Regions from separate parts of the Virgibacillus halodenitrificans genome, predicted to be linked through region 1. Evidence: predicted binding sites of a transcription regulator. Region 1 holds the regulator's gene; each other region holds the start of a gene.

Region 1 (4,215 bases):
CTTTATTTGGTGTAAATGGTTCTGGAATGCATGTAAACATGTCCTTGTTTAAAAATGGAGAAAATATGTTTTTTGATAAACAGGGTGACATGCAACTAAGTGATGTAGCATTTCAATTTACAGCCGGTATCATGAAGCATGCAACAAACTTCACAGCAGTAACTAATCCAACGGTGAACTCATATAAGAGGCTTGTTCCTGGATATGAGGCTCCTTCCTATGTAGCGTGGTCTGCAGCGAACAGAAGCCCGTTGGTTCGTATCCCATACTCTAGGGGTCTAAGTACACGGATTGAAGTACGCAGTGTCGACCCTGCAGCTAATCCTTACATGGCTATGGCGGTATTATTAGCAGCTGGACTTGATGGTGTGGAAAATAAATTAACACCACCGGCAGCTGTTGACAGAAACATTTATGTAATGACCAGAGCAGAACGTGAGGAAAACGGTATTAAGGATTTACCGTCGACACTGATGGGTGCTTTGAAAGAATTGGAACAGGATAAAGTTATCGTTCAAGCGCTTGGAGATCATTTATATGAACATTTCATGGAAGCAAAAGAAATTGAATGGGATATGTTCCGTACGACGGTACATCCTTGGGAAAGAGAACAATATTTAAGCACCTATTAAGATTGATTAAAATCTAAAAAACTGCCATAATGGCAGTTTTTTTATGAGACAGAATATAATTTTGTGCTCAGGTTTTTAGTCAGCAACCGTTTTGCTTAACTTCTTACACTAGTGATCTTTAGCAGTTAACCTACATGATCATTGTCTTTTTGCTTTTTCTCACATAAGCTCATGGAAGTAAGGGATACAGAACACAAATGGTTCAGTGACGAATAACACATTTCAGTTTCGTGTTATGCAGAAGCACTATTAATGTATATTGCGATACAATCCAATAACTTTTCCAAGTATGCTTACATTTTTGTACAGTAAGGGTTCCATTGTAGCGTTCTCAGGTTGTAAGCGTATATGATCGCTTTCTTTAAAGAAGCGTTTAACCGTTGCTTCATCTTCTTCTGTCATAGCAACGACAATATCGCTGTTCTGGGCGGTGTTTTGCTGTTTAACGATAACCATGTCTCCATCAAGTATCCCGGCTTCAATCATACTTTCTCCTTCAATTACCAAAACAAACAGATGATCATCCGGACCTGCTGTATTACTTGGAAGAGGCACAAACTCCTCAATATTTTCTACTGCTGTAATTGGAAGACCAGCAGTTACCTTACCAATAACAGGAGCATATCTCGCTTCCTCTCTTGGGATACTTTCTTCGCCTGTAATATCAAGTATCTCAATTGCTCTAGGCTTTGTAGGATCCCGGCGAATAAAACCTTTGCTTTCCAGTCTGGCAAGATGGCCATGGACGGTTGAGCTGGAAGCAAGCCCCACAGCAACAGCTATTTCTCTGACAGAAGGTGGATACCCCTTGTTAGTAACTTCTTCCTTTATAAAATCCAAAATCATTTGCTGTCTATTAGAAAGTTTTGTCATCTATCAAACACCTCGCACATATAGTTTAACTATTAATAGTTTATCATTGAGAAATAGAAAAAGCAAACGTTCGTTCGAAAAATGACTTGACAAGATCATATGTTCGTGCGATACTCATATTAGATAAGCGAACAAAGGTTCTAAATTTGCGGGAGGTGGATTTTACTATGTTTGGAAAATTAACAAAAACAGACGTATTCTATCTGGTGGCATTTGCTTTAACCTTAGGTTTCTTGTATTATTCTATGGTTACAAGCTGAGTAGTATATAAGTAAAGGGCAGGAGAAGTTTATTAAATGAATGCTATTATTTATTGTCGGGTAAGTACAGATAAATCAACACAGGAGACCTCTTTAAGCAGGCAAAAAGAAGAACTACAAAAACTTGCAAGACAAAATGGATTTACTATTATTGCATGTATAGAAGAACAAATAAGTGGATATGAAATTAATAGAGACGGTATCTATGAAATGCTTGATTATTTTACTTCCAATAGAGCGGATTGTCTACTTATTCAGGATGAAACAAGGCTTGGGCGAGGAAATACGAAAATTGCTTTATTCCATCATTTGAAAAAGCTCGACATACCAATTTTTACAGCTATACATGAAGGAGAACTGGAGTTATCTGAATCAGACTCTATGGTTTTACAAATTGTCGGTATCGTAGAAGAATATCAACGTATCATTCATAATACAAAGATAAAACGAGGGATGAAGAAGGCTGTTAAAGAAGGTTATAAGCCTCAAAATAATTTATCACGTCAAGACAAAGCTCCAGGAAGAGATAGAATTTCCTTTCCTATAGAAGAAGTAATCAGATTAAGAGAAAAAAATCTCACATTTGAAGAAATTGCAACAACGCTAAATGGTTTAGGATATTCTGTTTCTAAAGCGACAGTACATCGAAGATTTAAGGAGTTTCAAAACACTTGAATATAAGTATTATGGAGCGTAATATAAAAAGACAGGAACGATCGTTCCTGTCTTTTTATATTGCTATTCACTCGAGCAGGAGGTTTAATTATAATGTTATCCAAAGATAAGTTAGAACGTATCAATCAGTTAGCTAAAAAATCAAAGCAAGAGGGTTTATCGACAGAGGAGAAGAAAGAACAAAAGAAGTTGCGGGAAGAATATTTAAAAAATGTCCGCAGTTCTTTTAAAAACCAATTTAAAACCATGACAGTTATGGATCCGGAAGGTAATGACGTTACTCCTCAAAAAGTGAGGGACTTACAAGAAAGAAACAAAAAACATTAGCTAAATACTGCTCTAAATAAATAAATAATTTCTTAAAGTTTGTTCAAACTATCACAGAATTGTTTTTTGAATCCTATAATACTTGTTACTAATGTTTTTTCGTTATAGAATAAAGTAGGATATTATAGTTGTATTTACGAGAGGAGCTTATTATATGCCAAACAATATTGAAGAACAATCAGTGAATACCATTAGAACCTTATCTATTGACGCTATCGAAAACGCAAACTCTGGTCATCCTGGTCTCCCAATGGGGGCTGCTCCGATGGCTTACACATTATGGACTGACTTTATGACACATAATCCGAACAATTCAAAGTGGTTTAATAGAGACCGCTTTGTGTTATCTGCGGGACATGGATCAATGTTGCTATATAGTTTACTGCATCTATCTGGATATAATGTGACAATTGAGGATTTAAAAGAATTCAGACAATGGGATTCTAAGACTCCTGGTCATCCAGAAGTAAATCACACGGACGGAGTTGAAGCAACTACCGGACCTTTGGGACAAGGTATTGCTATGTCTGTTGGTATGGCAATGGCTGAAGCTCATTTAGCAGCCAAGTTTAATAAGGATGATATTGCCGTTGTTAACCATAATACGTATGCTTTAGTCAGTGATGGAGACTTAATGGAAGGTATTTCGCATGAAGCTGCATCTCTAGCAGGTCACCTTGGTCTTGGAAAACTAATTGCTTTGTATGATTCTAATGATATTTCTTTAGATGGAGAATTAAACCGTTCTTTCTCAGATAATACAGAGCAACGGTTTGAAGCTTATGGTTGGCAAGTGATCCGTGTAGAAGATGGGAATGACCTAAATGAGTTAAGGGCTGCGATTAAAAAAGCGAAAGAAAATACCGACCAGCCTACTTTGATTGAGGTCAAAACAGTTATTGGTTACGGGTCACCTAATAAGTCAGCATCAGCTGCTTCACATGGCGCACCACTTGGGAAAGATGAAGTGAAACTAACAAAAGAATTCTATAAATGGGGGCATGAAGATTTTCATGTACCAGAAGAAGTTTATGCAGATTTCAAGGGGAAAATTTCAGACAATGGCGCAGCTGCTGAAGAAAAATGGAATCAACAGGTAGCAGTATATAAAGAAAAATATCCAGAGCTAGCTAATGAATTTGAATTAGCACTGAATGGCAAGCTTCCTGCAGATTGGGAAAAAGACTTACCTGTATTTGAACCTGAAAAAGACACGTTGGCTACAAGGGCTTCATCTGGTAAAGTGCTTAACGCCATAGCTAAAGCTGTACCGAACTTCTTTGGTGGTAGTGCCGATTTAGCTGGTTCTAACAAAACTACCATCAATGACGAAGATGATTTTACACGGAATAATTACGCTGGTCGTAATGTGTGGTTTGGTGTAAGGGAACATGCAATGGGTGCTGCTTTGAACGGGATGGCTTTACATGGTGGTTTAAACGTATATG
Region 2 (4,215 bases), 330 kb from region 1:
TTAATTGAACCCTGTTACATTCATTGCACTTCATAATTAATGCCTCCTAATCTTGATTGAAACATTTTACCACATACAGACTAAGTTTTAAATTCAGTTTTCATCACTTATTCCGTTAAATGGCCCGATTGCTGAACAAATCCTACTCTTGACTTCTCTTTAATCCTGCTCATTAATTTCAGACATTAATTATTAATTTTTTATGTTCCTAATATTATTTTAGCATAAATTTCCAATGTTTTAGTAAGCACTCTAAATTCTCCAATAAAAATCTCATGGTATTTTGTTGTTATATACCGTGCGATTTTTATTAATATATACTCGTTTGCTCCACTATGTAATCTCGTCACTTAACAATTACAGCTTTTCATCCAAATTTTATATTCATGAGCTCTCCTTAATCACCACGCAAGTGCACCACGTTAATCTTTCAAAATAATCTCAAGCAATCTATCCTCTATTTCTTTACCGATTTCTTCATCAAGCATATTGTTAAGCATTACAGAGAATATGTATTGCCTTCCACTATTAGCTTCTGCATAACCGGATAACGTACTTACACCATAAATAGTTCCTGTCTTAGCTTGAACCTTTCGACCTTTCAGCCGATCTCTTAATGTTCCGCCAACCATGCGATCCTCCTTTCCGGCAACCGGAAGAGAATCTAGGTAGGTTGGGAACCAGTTCTCCTTTTGAATGTGATATAAAAGTTTGGTGATTTCATTGGGAGGTATTAAACTTACATGAGAAATTCCTGATCCATCGCGGAGCAATAGGTTGTCAACATTCATATTATAATCAGTAAGTCTCTCTTCCAACACCTTAAGACCTGCTGTCCAGCTTCCTTCTCCGTAAACTTTTTTTCCCATTTCCTTTATCAAAACTTCCCCAATTCCATTATTGCTTAATTTCATAAAAGGGACTAACAATTCGGATAAAGGTATGGAAGTGTGTGTACCCAATGTTTGGGTGTTAACGGGACTTTCTGCTACCTTTACGGTTCCGTTCCACTTTACCCCTTTTTTTAACAAAGCATGTTGCCAAACAGCAAGGGCATATTCCGTTGGTCCCCATACAGCAATCCACTCTTTCTTATTTGGTGAATCAAGTGGAATATTTCCATTAATAGTTATGGTGTTCGTGCCATGCACTCGTCTGATTTCTATTTCTTCTTCGCTGTGTACTTCTTCTGTCCTTGCATTGTTTTCCATTCTTACGTAATCTGTAGGAGGTGATAATGTTACCCTTGGTTTATCTCCAATTGAATTACCTGCAGCTACTTCTATAATAATTGTTCCCGCATCATAATCTTCATCTGGCGATAAAGTCAACGCCGAGATCTGGCCTCCATAATAAGCATATTCATCCTCCCACATCATGTCTGGTGATAACCGAATTGAATCATACCATCTATCATCTGCAACCAAATCACCTGTTATTTCTTTAACGCCTTGCAAACGGAGTTCTTCGGCAAGCAGATCCAAGTCTTCTGGGACTAACGTTGGGTCTCCTTTTCCTACCAAATAAAGATTTCCCGCTAATTTAGAATCAATTATTTCCCCATTTGTCTTTACTTCCGTAGTAAATGTATACGTCTCACCTAATTCGGATAGGGACACAGCGGCAGTTAATAATTTCATATTGGATGCGGGATGCATTCTCGTTTCACCTTGTCGTTCGTAGATCACCTCGCCGCTCTGTCTGTTACGAACACTAATTCCAATAAGTGTTCCCAATAAAGCTGGTTCATTTTCTATAAATTTTTCAAGTTTTGCTTTCATTGTATTCCTCTATTCTCTTATTATATTAAGCATACAGATGATTAACTATTATCTTTATTAGATTTGCTAAACTTTCGAATGACAATTAATACAATTACCGCTATGCTAACTGTAACTAGTATGATCGGCAAGTTACCGACAAAAAAGATGATGAAGCCCGAAACAGCTGTGAGAAGCCAATTTAAGCTTTTTAATAATTGCTGTTTTGTTTTATCCCATGTGTTGAGGTCTTCTCCTGAAATTGTTAAATTATTTTCAGTCATATGAATTGTAATTGTCGCTAATTCTGATTTATTTTCTAAGTATTTCATGCGCCCTTTAATTTGGTCAATTTCTTCCTGGACACTTGCTAAATCCTTGGAAATTGCCAATAAGTCTTCTGTTTTTTCAGCTTTTTTCATATATGACAGCAATCGCTCTTCAACCACTTGTTTGGAGCGCAGTCTCGATTCCAAATCAACGTATTCCTCTGTAACATCCTGACCGGATATAGAGCTTGACAACACGTTTTTACTTCCATCTTCAACGAGCTGAATAAATTCCCGAAACTTTTCTTGTGGAACTCTGACTGTAATAAAACCACTTGTCCCTTTATTTTCTTCTTCTTCAAACATAGTTGATTCAACTATATATCCTTGGTAGACCTCTACTTTTTTTTGTATGTTTTTAAGGGCTTTTTCGTAACTGTTTACTTCAATTTCTAAATTTGCAGTATAAATAATTTTACGTGTGGATGGGTTTTGTTCATTTGGAGTTTGTTGCTCTGTTTTATTTTCACTATTTTCTATGCTAGCATCTTCCGTAGATTCCGTTGTCGCTTCTCCTTCCTTCGATTCTTCCGTTATCTTCCTGTCTGCTTCCTCAGTCATGTAGCTGTCAGCCTGTTTATTCCCATTTTCACTTTCATTGCTACAGCCGGATAGAATAACTAAAATAATAGCAACAAAAAGACAAAGTGTTAATCGCTTATCTAACATCTTGCTAATCCCTCCATTCAACTTTGTAAAAAATAATAGTTATCTTAAGTATAAACGATTTAGTTTTAAAATTGTTTTATTTCAAAAAATTAATTATTTATGTGTTTCTATTTTTCACTTTACTATTCTGGTTTAAATTCCCATTGATAAAATAGGATGGATTATCTATAATAAGAACAAACGTTCCTATTTGGTGGTGACTATCGTAATGGATTATTCTTCTTACCCTCGCAATGATGTACTATGTATAGATATGCGTTCCTTTTATGCAAGTGTTGAGGCGGTGAAGCTTGGATTAGATCCCATGAAGACGTTGCTTGCGGTAGTTGGTGATCCGAACAGATCAGGCAGTATTGTTCTGGCTGCTTCACCAGAGTTAAAAAGAATACATGGTATTAGTAATGTGAGTCGATTTTTTGAGTTACCCGATGACCCTGAAATTCATATTGTACCAGCACATATGGCAGATTATTTAAACGTATCCATGGAAATCACCAAACTGATCAACCAATACGTACCAAAACAAGCAATCCACCAATATTCCGTAGATGAAGTTTGGGTAACAGTAAACGGGCTTGATAGATTATTTGGAGATCGTTGGGAGGTAGCAAGACAAATAAAAAAAGACATCTTGGATTGCTTTGGAATTACTGCTTCGATTGGTATCGGGGATAATAAGTTTCTTGCAAAAACAGTGATGGATCTGCATGCCAAGAAAGTAGGTATCGCTGAATGCACCTATGAACAAGTAAAGGAAAAACTTTGGCCCTCCCCCATAGAGGACATATGGGGAATCGGTAGCAGAATGAAGCGAAATCTCAATCGAATGGGAATTGTTACATTGGGACAGCTTGCCCGTTTTGACTTGGAACATTTAAAAAAGCGCTTTGGGGTGATGGGTGAGCAGCTATATTGGCATGCATGGGGCATTGATTTAAGCCCCGTATTTGGGGATTTTATAAAAACGGAACAAAAAGGATTTGGGCATGGTATCTCTCTTTTAAGAGATTATTCTAAAGAAGAAGTAACGGTCTGTATCCTCGACCTTTGCGAAGAGGTTTGCCGCCGTGCCCGCGAAGCTGGGAAAACAGGAAGAACTGTTCAATTGGGCATATCTTATGGTAAGGAAACAGGTGGTGGCTTCTCTCGCTCCAAGTCCATCTACACCCCTACGGATGTAACTATGGATGTGTATCAAATCTGTCTTCAGCTCTTCCAAGAATTTTATGATGGAAATAGCAATATTAGACATGTGTATGTTACATTGAGTAACCTTTTTAATAAAGGGGAGATACAGCTTAATCTATTTGAAAATCGTGCACAGAAAAATGATATCGGTTATGTTATGGATGCCATTCGCCGAGATTATGGCGCGACAGCTATTCTTCGTGCCAGCAGCTATACTGAAGCTGGAATTACTTTGGAGCGCAGCAAGAAAATCGGTGGACATCGAGCAT
Region 3 (4,215 bases), 620 kb from region 1:
TAATCGGATTTGAACAAGCTGTTTTAGGTAATGCTCCTGCAAATGCAGCACGACGTCTGGCTAAACAAGTTATCCTATTGGGAGTTTTTATCCTAGTCTTGGCTATTGGAAGTGTATTTCAATCTTGGTTCTCTCTGGCAGCAGTAGTTTTATCAATCCTTGGAAGAGAGTTAATCAACTATAGATTCAGAACTGCTGATCGGTTATCTCCATCTTTCTTCCAACGCAGTAAGGCAGGGCTAAAAGTATTAGCAATTATACCTGAAACTCCAGCGGAACGTCTTGAAATTTTACCTGGTGAAGTTATAACCAAAGTGAATGGATTCAGAGTCAGTGGCATTGAAGAGTTTTATTATTCACTCCAAAAGAGTGGTGCCTTTTTTAAATTGGAAATCATAGATTTTAATGGAGAAAATCGTTTTGTACAAGGCGCGTTATACGAAGGGGACCACCATGAATTAGGTGTGGTATTTGCCGCAGACCCTTACAGAAAGAAGAGGCTATTAAGTAATTAACTTATTACTTACTAAAGGTAATTCCATGATTGATCATGGAATTACCTTTTTAATTTTCAACTTAGCCTGTTTACTCTCTTCTTATGTGAAATATTCACAATAATTACGTGAACTTGTAGTATTTATCCTATTTATACAGTATTTACTGTCTTTATGTCAGACATATATTGTTCATATACACACAAAAGAAAAGTGATGCAAATCACAGGTGGGCAGGTATATAAATCATAAACTAAGAGTGAAGATAGGGTTATTCACGCAGAGCAGATAACTAACACATATATGTTGGATGGCCTAAGGTTATCTTCAATCTTAACTAGAGGTGATTAATATGTTGAAAAAAACTAAGTATACGTTAACTGCTGTATTAATGGTGAGTGCTTTAATGTTATCTGCTTGTGGTAATGGAACAAACGAAGTTCAACATGAAGTGTCTAAGGAGCTTAAGAGCTCTGTGAAACAAACGAGTGCTACGGAAAATCTCCAGGACATCATAGCTCCACACAAAGAATTAAATCAAGAACCTGTACCTGTGGAATTTGAACGAGATGGAAAAGATGTATTTGTTACGATGACAGCGCAAATTACTGATATTGAAATTGATAAAAATTATAATTACAAGGCCTGGACGTTTAACGGAGAGGCACCTGGACCGCTAGTTGTAGTAAATGAAGGGGATACCATTCACTTTACATTAGAAAATAAGGATCCAGCAATTCCTCATAGTATGGATTTTCACGCTGTTCATACTGCTCCGGATAAAAACTTTGCTGATGTAGCTCCAAATGAAGATGGTACGTTTTCTTACAAAGCATCTAATCCAGGTGTGTTTATGTATCATTGTGGTACTGCACCTGTTCTCCAACATATTGCAAATGGAATGCATGGTGTGATTATTGTAAAACCAAATGACGGTTATCCAACTGACAACGAAGTGGATAAAGAGTATGTTGTTATTCAGAACGAATGGTATAAATACAACGACCTTGAGGATATGACAAACGATGTCCCTTCCCAAGTTGTATTTTCCACAAAAGCATTACATGAAGGGCAACCAAATACGAATGGAACCGTTAGTGCGGTGAAGGATGAACCATTATTAGCAAATGCTGGAGATAAAGTACGTATCTATATAAATAACGTTGGACCAAACGAAGTTAGTAGCTTTCACGTAGTTGGGACGATGTTTGATGATGTTTATATTGATGGTAACCCGGCCAACCATTATAAGGGGATGCAGACAGTTATGCTACCTGCAAGCGGAGGCGCAGTTGTAGAATTTACTGTAAAAGAAGAAGGAGAATATCCATTTGTAACACATCAATTTAATCATGCTACTAAGGGGGCAGTTGGGTTAATAAAAGTAACTAAAGGTGAATAATAGGCTCTACTTTATTTAATATTATCAAGGAAAACATCGGCGAAAAGGCTGGTGTTTTTTTATGGTGAAATATTACTGGTATGATTTTAAGTAGGCTTATAAGGGTATAATGTCTTTAGAAGAGAAGGGTTAAAGCATTTTTATCGAATATTTGTTCGTTAATATGTTAAAATTATTTGTACGTATGATAAACTATTTATAGATGATTCAGATCGGGGGCAAGACTAGTGAATAATACGTTTGAATTAATAGCGAACTACGAACCGCGTGGCGACCAGCCTAAAGCAATTCAGGAAATCGTTGATAAAATTCTGGCTGGTCAGCGTCATCAGACGTTACTTGGAGCAACTGGAACAGGGAAGACGTTCACGATGTCTAACGTGGTAAAAGAAATAAATCGGCCAACATTGGTCATTGCGCATAATAAAACTTTAGCTGGACAGTTATATAGTGAATTTAAAGAGTTTTTTCCAAATAACGCGGTTGAATATTTTGTCAGCTATTATGACTATTATCAACCGGAAGCTTACGTACCATCTACTGATACTTTTATAGAAAAAGACGCGAGTATAAACGACGAGATTGATAAACTCCGACATTCTGCTACATCTTCATTATTTGAAAGAAATGATGTTTTAATTGTAGCAAGTGTTTCTTGCATATACGGTTTGGGTTCCCCTGAAGAATATAAAAGCCAGGTGCTTTCACTACGGATGGGAATGGAAAAGGATCGAGATGCACTCTTACGTGATCTTGTAGATATACAATATGCAAGGAATGATATTAACTTTCAACGTGGTACTTTTCGTGTGCGTGGAGATTCAGTAGAAGTCATCCCAGCCTCACGGGAAGAACATTGTATTCGAATTGAATTTTTCGGCGACGAGATCGACCGTATTCGTGAAGTAGATGCATTGACAGGCGAAATTATTGGTGACAGGGAGCATATTGCAATTTTTCCTGCTTCCCACTTTGTTACACGTGAAGAAAAGCTTAAGAAAGCTATTATAAATATCGAAAAAGAGTTGGAGGAACGACTGAAAGAACTCCGTTCGGAAAATAAATTACTAGAAGCACAGCGTCTGGAACAGCGTACAAATTATGATATTGAAATGATGAATGAAATGGGTTTTTGTTCAGGTATTGAAAACTATTCCCGTCATTTAACATTCCGTAATGAAGGGGATACACCATATACCCTTTTAGACTTCTTCCCGGATGATTTTCTTGTAGTGGTGGATGAATCCCATGTTACTCTCCCCCAAATCCGTGGAATGTATAATGGAGACAGGGCGAGAAAACAAGTTCTTGTAGACCATGGATTTCGATTGCCATCTGCACTCGATAATCGACCGTTAAAATTCGAGGAGTTTGAGAAAGCAACGAATCAGCTCGTTTACGTCTCAGCAACTCCCGGGCCCTATGAAATGGAACATTCACCTGAAATGACAGAACAAATTATAAGACCTACAGGATTACTTGATCCTAAAATCGAAGTGCGTCCGATTAATGGGCAAATCGACGACCTCATTGGTGAAATAAATAAACGCGTGGAACGGAAAGAAAGAGTACTTGTTACTACACTGACTAAAAAGATGTCAGAGGATTTAACTGATTACTTAAAAGAAATAGGAATGAAGGTTGCTTATCTGCATTCGGAAATAAAAACGCTTGAGCGGATTGAGATAATTAGAGATTTGCGAGTTGGAAAATATGACGTATTAATTGGTATTAACCTTCTAAGGGAAGGGTTGGATATACCGGAGGTTTCGCTAGTGGCAATTCTAGATGCAGATAAAGAGGGCTTTCTTCGTTCAGAAAGATCCCTTATCCAAACAATGGGACGCGCTGCACGTAATGAAAATGGAGAAGTAATTATGTATGCAGACCGCATTACAAATTCCATGCAAGTGGCGATGGATGAAACCAACCGACGCCGTGAAAAGCAAATGGCTTATAATGAACAACACGGAATAACCCCAACGACAATTAAAAAAGATGTGCGTGATGTCATACGTGCAACTGTAGCTGCAGAAGAACAGGAAGAATACGGAGATAATAAGAAGAGTCTTGCTAACCTCTCCGGAAAAGAAAAAACAAAAGCAATTGAACAAATGGAAAAAGAAATGAAGGAGGCTGCCAAAGGTCTTGACTTCGAAAAAGCAGCTGAACTTCGTGATATTATTCTAGAACTTAAAGCGGGAGGTTGATTTATAAATGCCTAGTAAAAGTATACAAATTCAAGGCGCAAGGGCACATAATTTAAAGAATGTTGATGTCACCATTCCTAAAAATAATCTGGTCGTACTTACAGGCTTG

The links. The regulator LexA, encoded in region 1, represses DNA repair genes until DNA is damaged. The targets are predictions, from matches to a motif close to CGAACATATGTTCG.
Region 2: BME96_RS12035 (DNA polymerase IV) is a predicted target of LexA. The motif match lies at 2,932-2,945, and genes of this name have one in related genera.
Region 3: uvrB (excinuclease ABC subunit UvrB) is a predicted target of LexA. The motif match lies at 2,041-2,054, and genes of this name have one in related genera.

The regions. Positions count from the first base shown of each region.
Region 1 is NZ_CP017962.1:1,977,878-1,982,092, reverse strand. Features, by position in the region: gene glnA (type I glutamate--ammonia ligase) at 1-632, shown strand, start outside; gene lexA (transcriptional repressor LexA) at 882-1,505, opposite strand; gene BME96_RS10400 (YneB family resolvase-like protein) at 1,802-2,440, shown strand; gene BME96_RS10395 (DUF896 domain-containing protein) at 2,534-2,767, shown strand; gene tkt (transketolase) at 2,922-4,215, shown strand, end outside.
Region 2 is NZ_CP017962.1:2,305,060-2,309,274, forward strand. Features, by position in the region: gene BME96_RS20180 (tetracycline resistance efflux system leader peptide) at 1-34, opposite strand, end outside; gene dacB (D-alanyl-D-alanine carboxypeptidase/D-alanyl-D-alanine endopeptidase) at 423-1,781, opposite strand; gene BME96_RS12030 (DUF4349 domain-containing protein) at 1,823-2,758, opposite strand; gene BME96_RS12035 (DNA polymerase IV) at 2,967-4,215, shown strand, end outside.
Region 3 is NZ_CP017962.1:2,595,365-2,599,579, reverse strand. Features, by position in the region: gene BME96_RS13515 (PDZ domain-containing protein) at 1-515, shown strand, start outside; gene BME96_RS13510 (multicopper oxidase domain-containing protein) at 847-1,896, shown strand; gene uvrB (excinuclease ABC subunit UvrB) at 2,124-4,106, shown strand; gene uvrA (excinuclease ABC subunit UvrA) at 4,114-4,215, shown strand, end outside.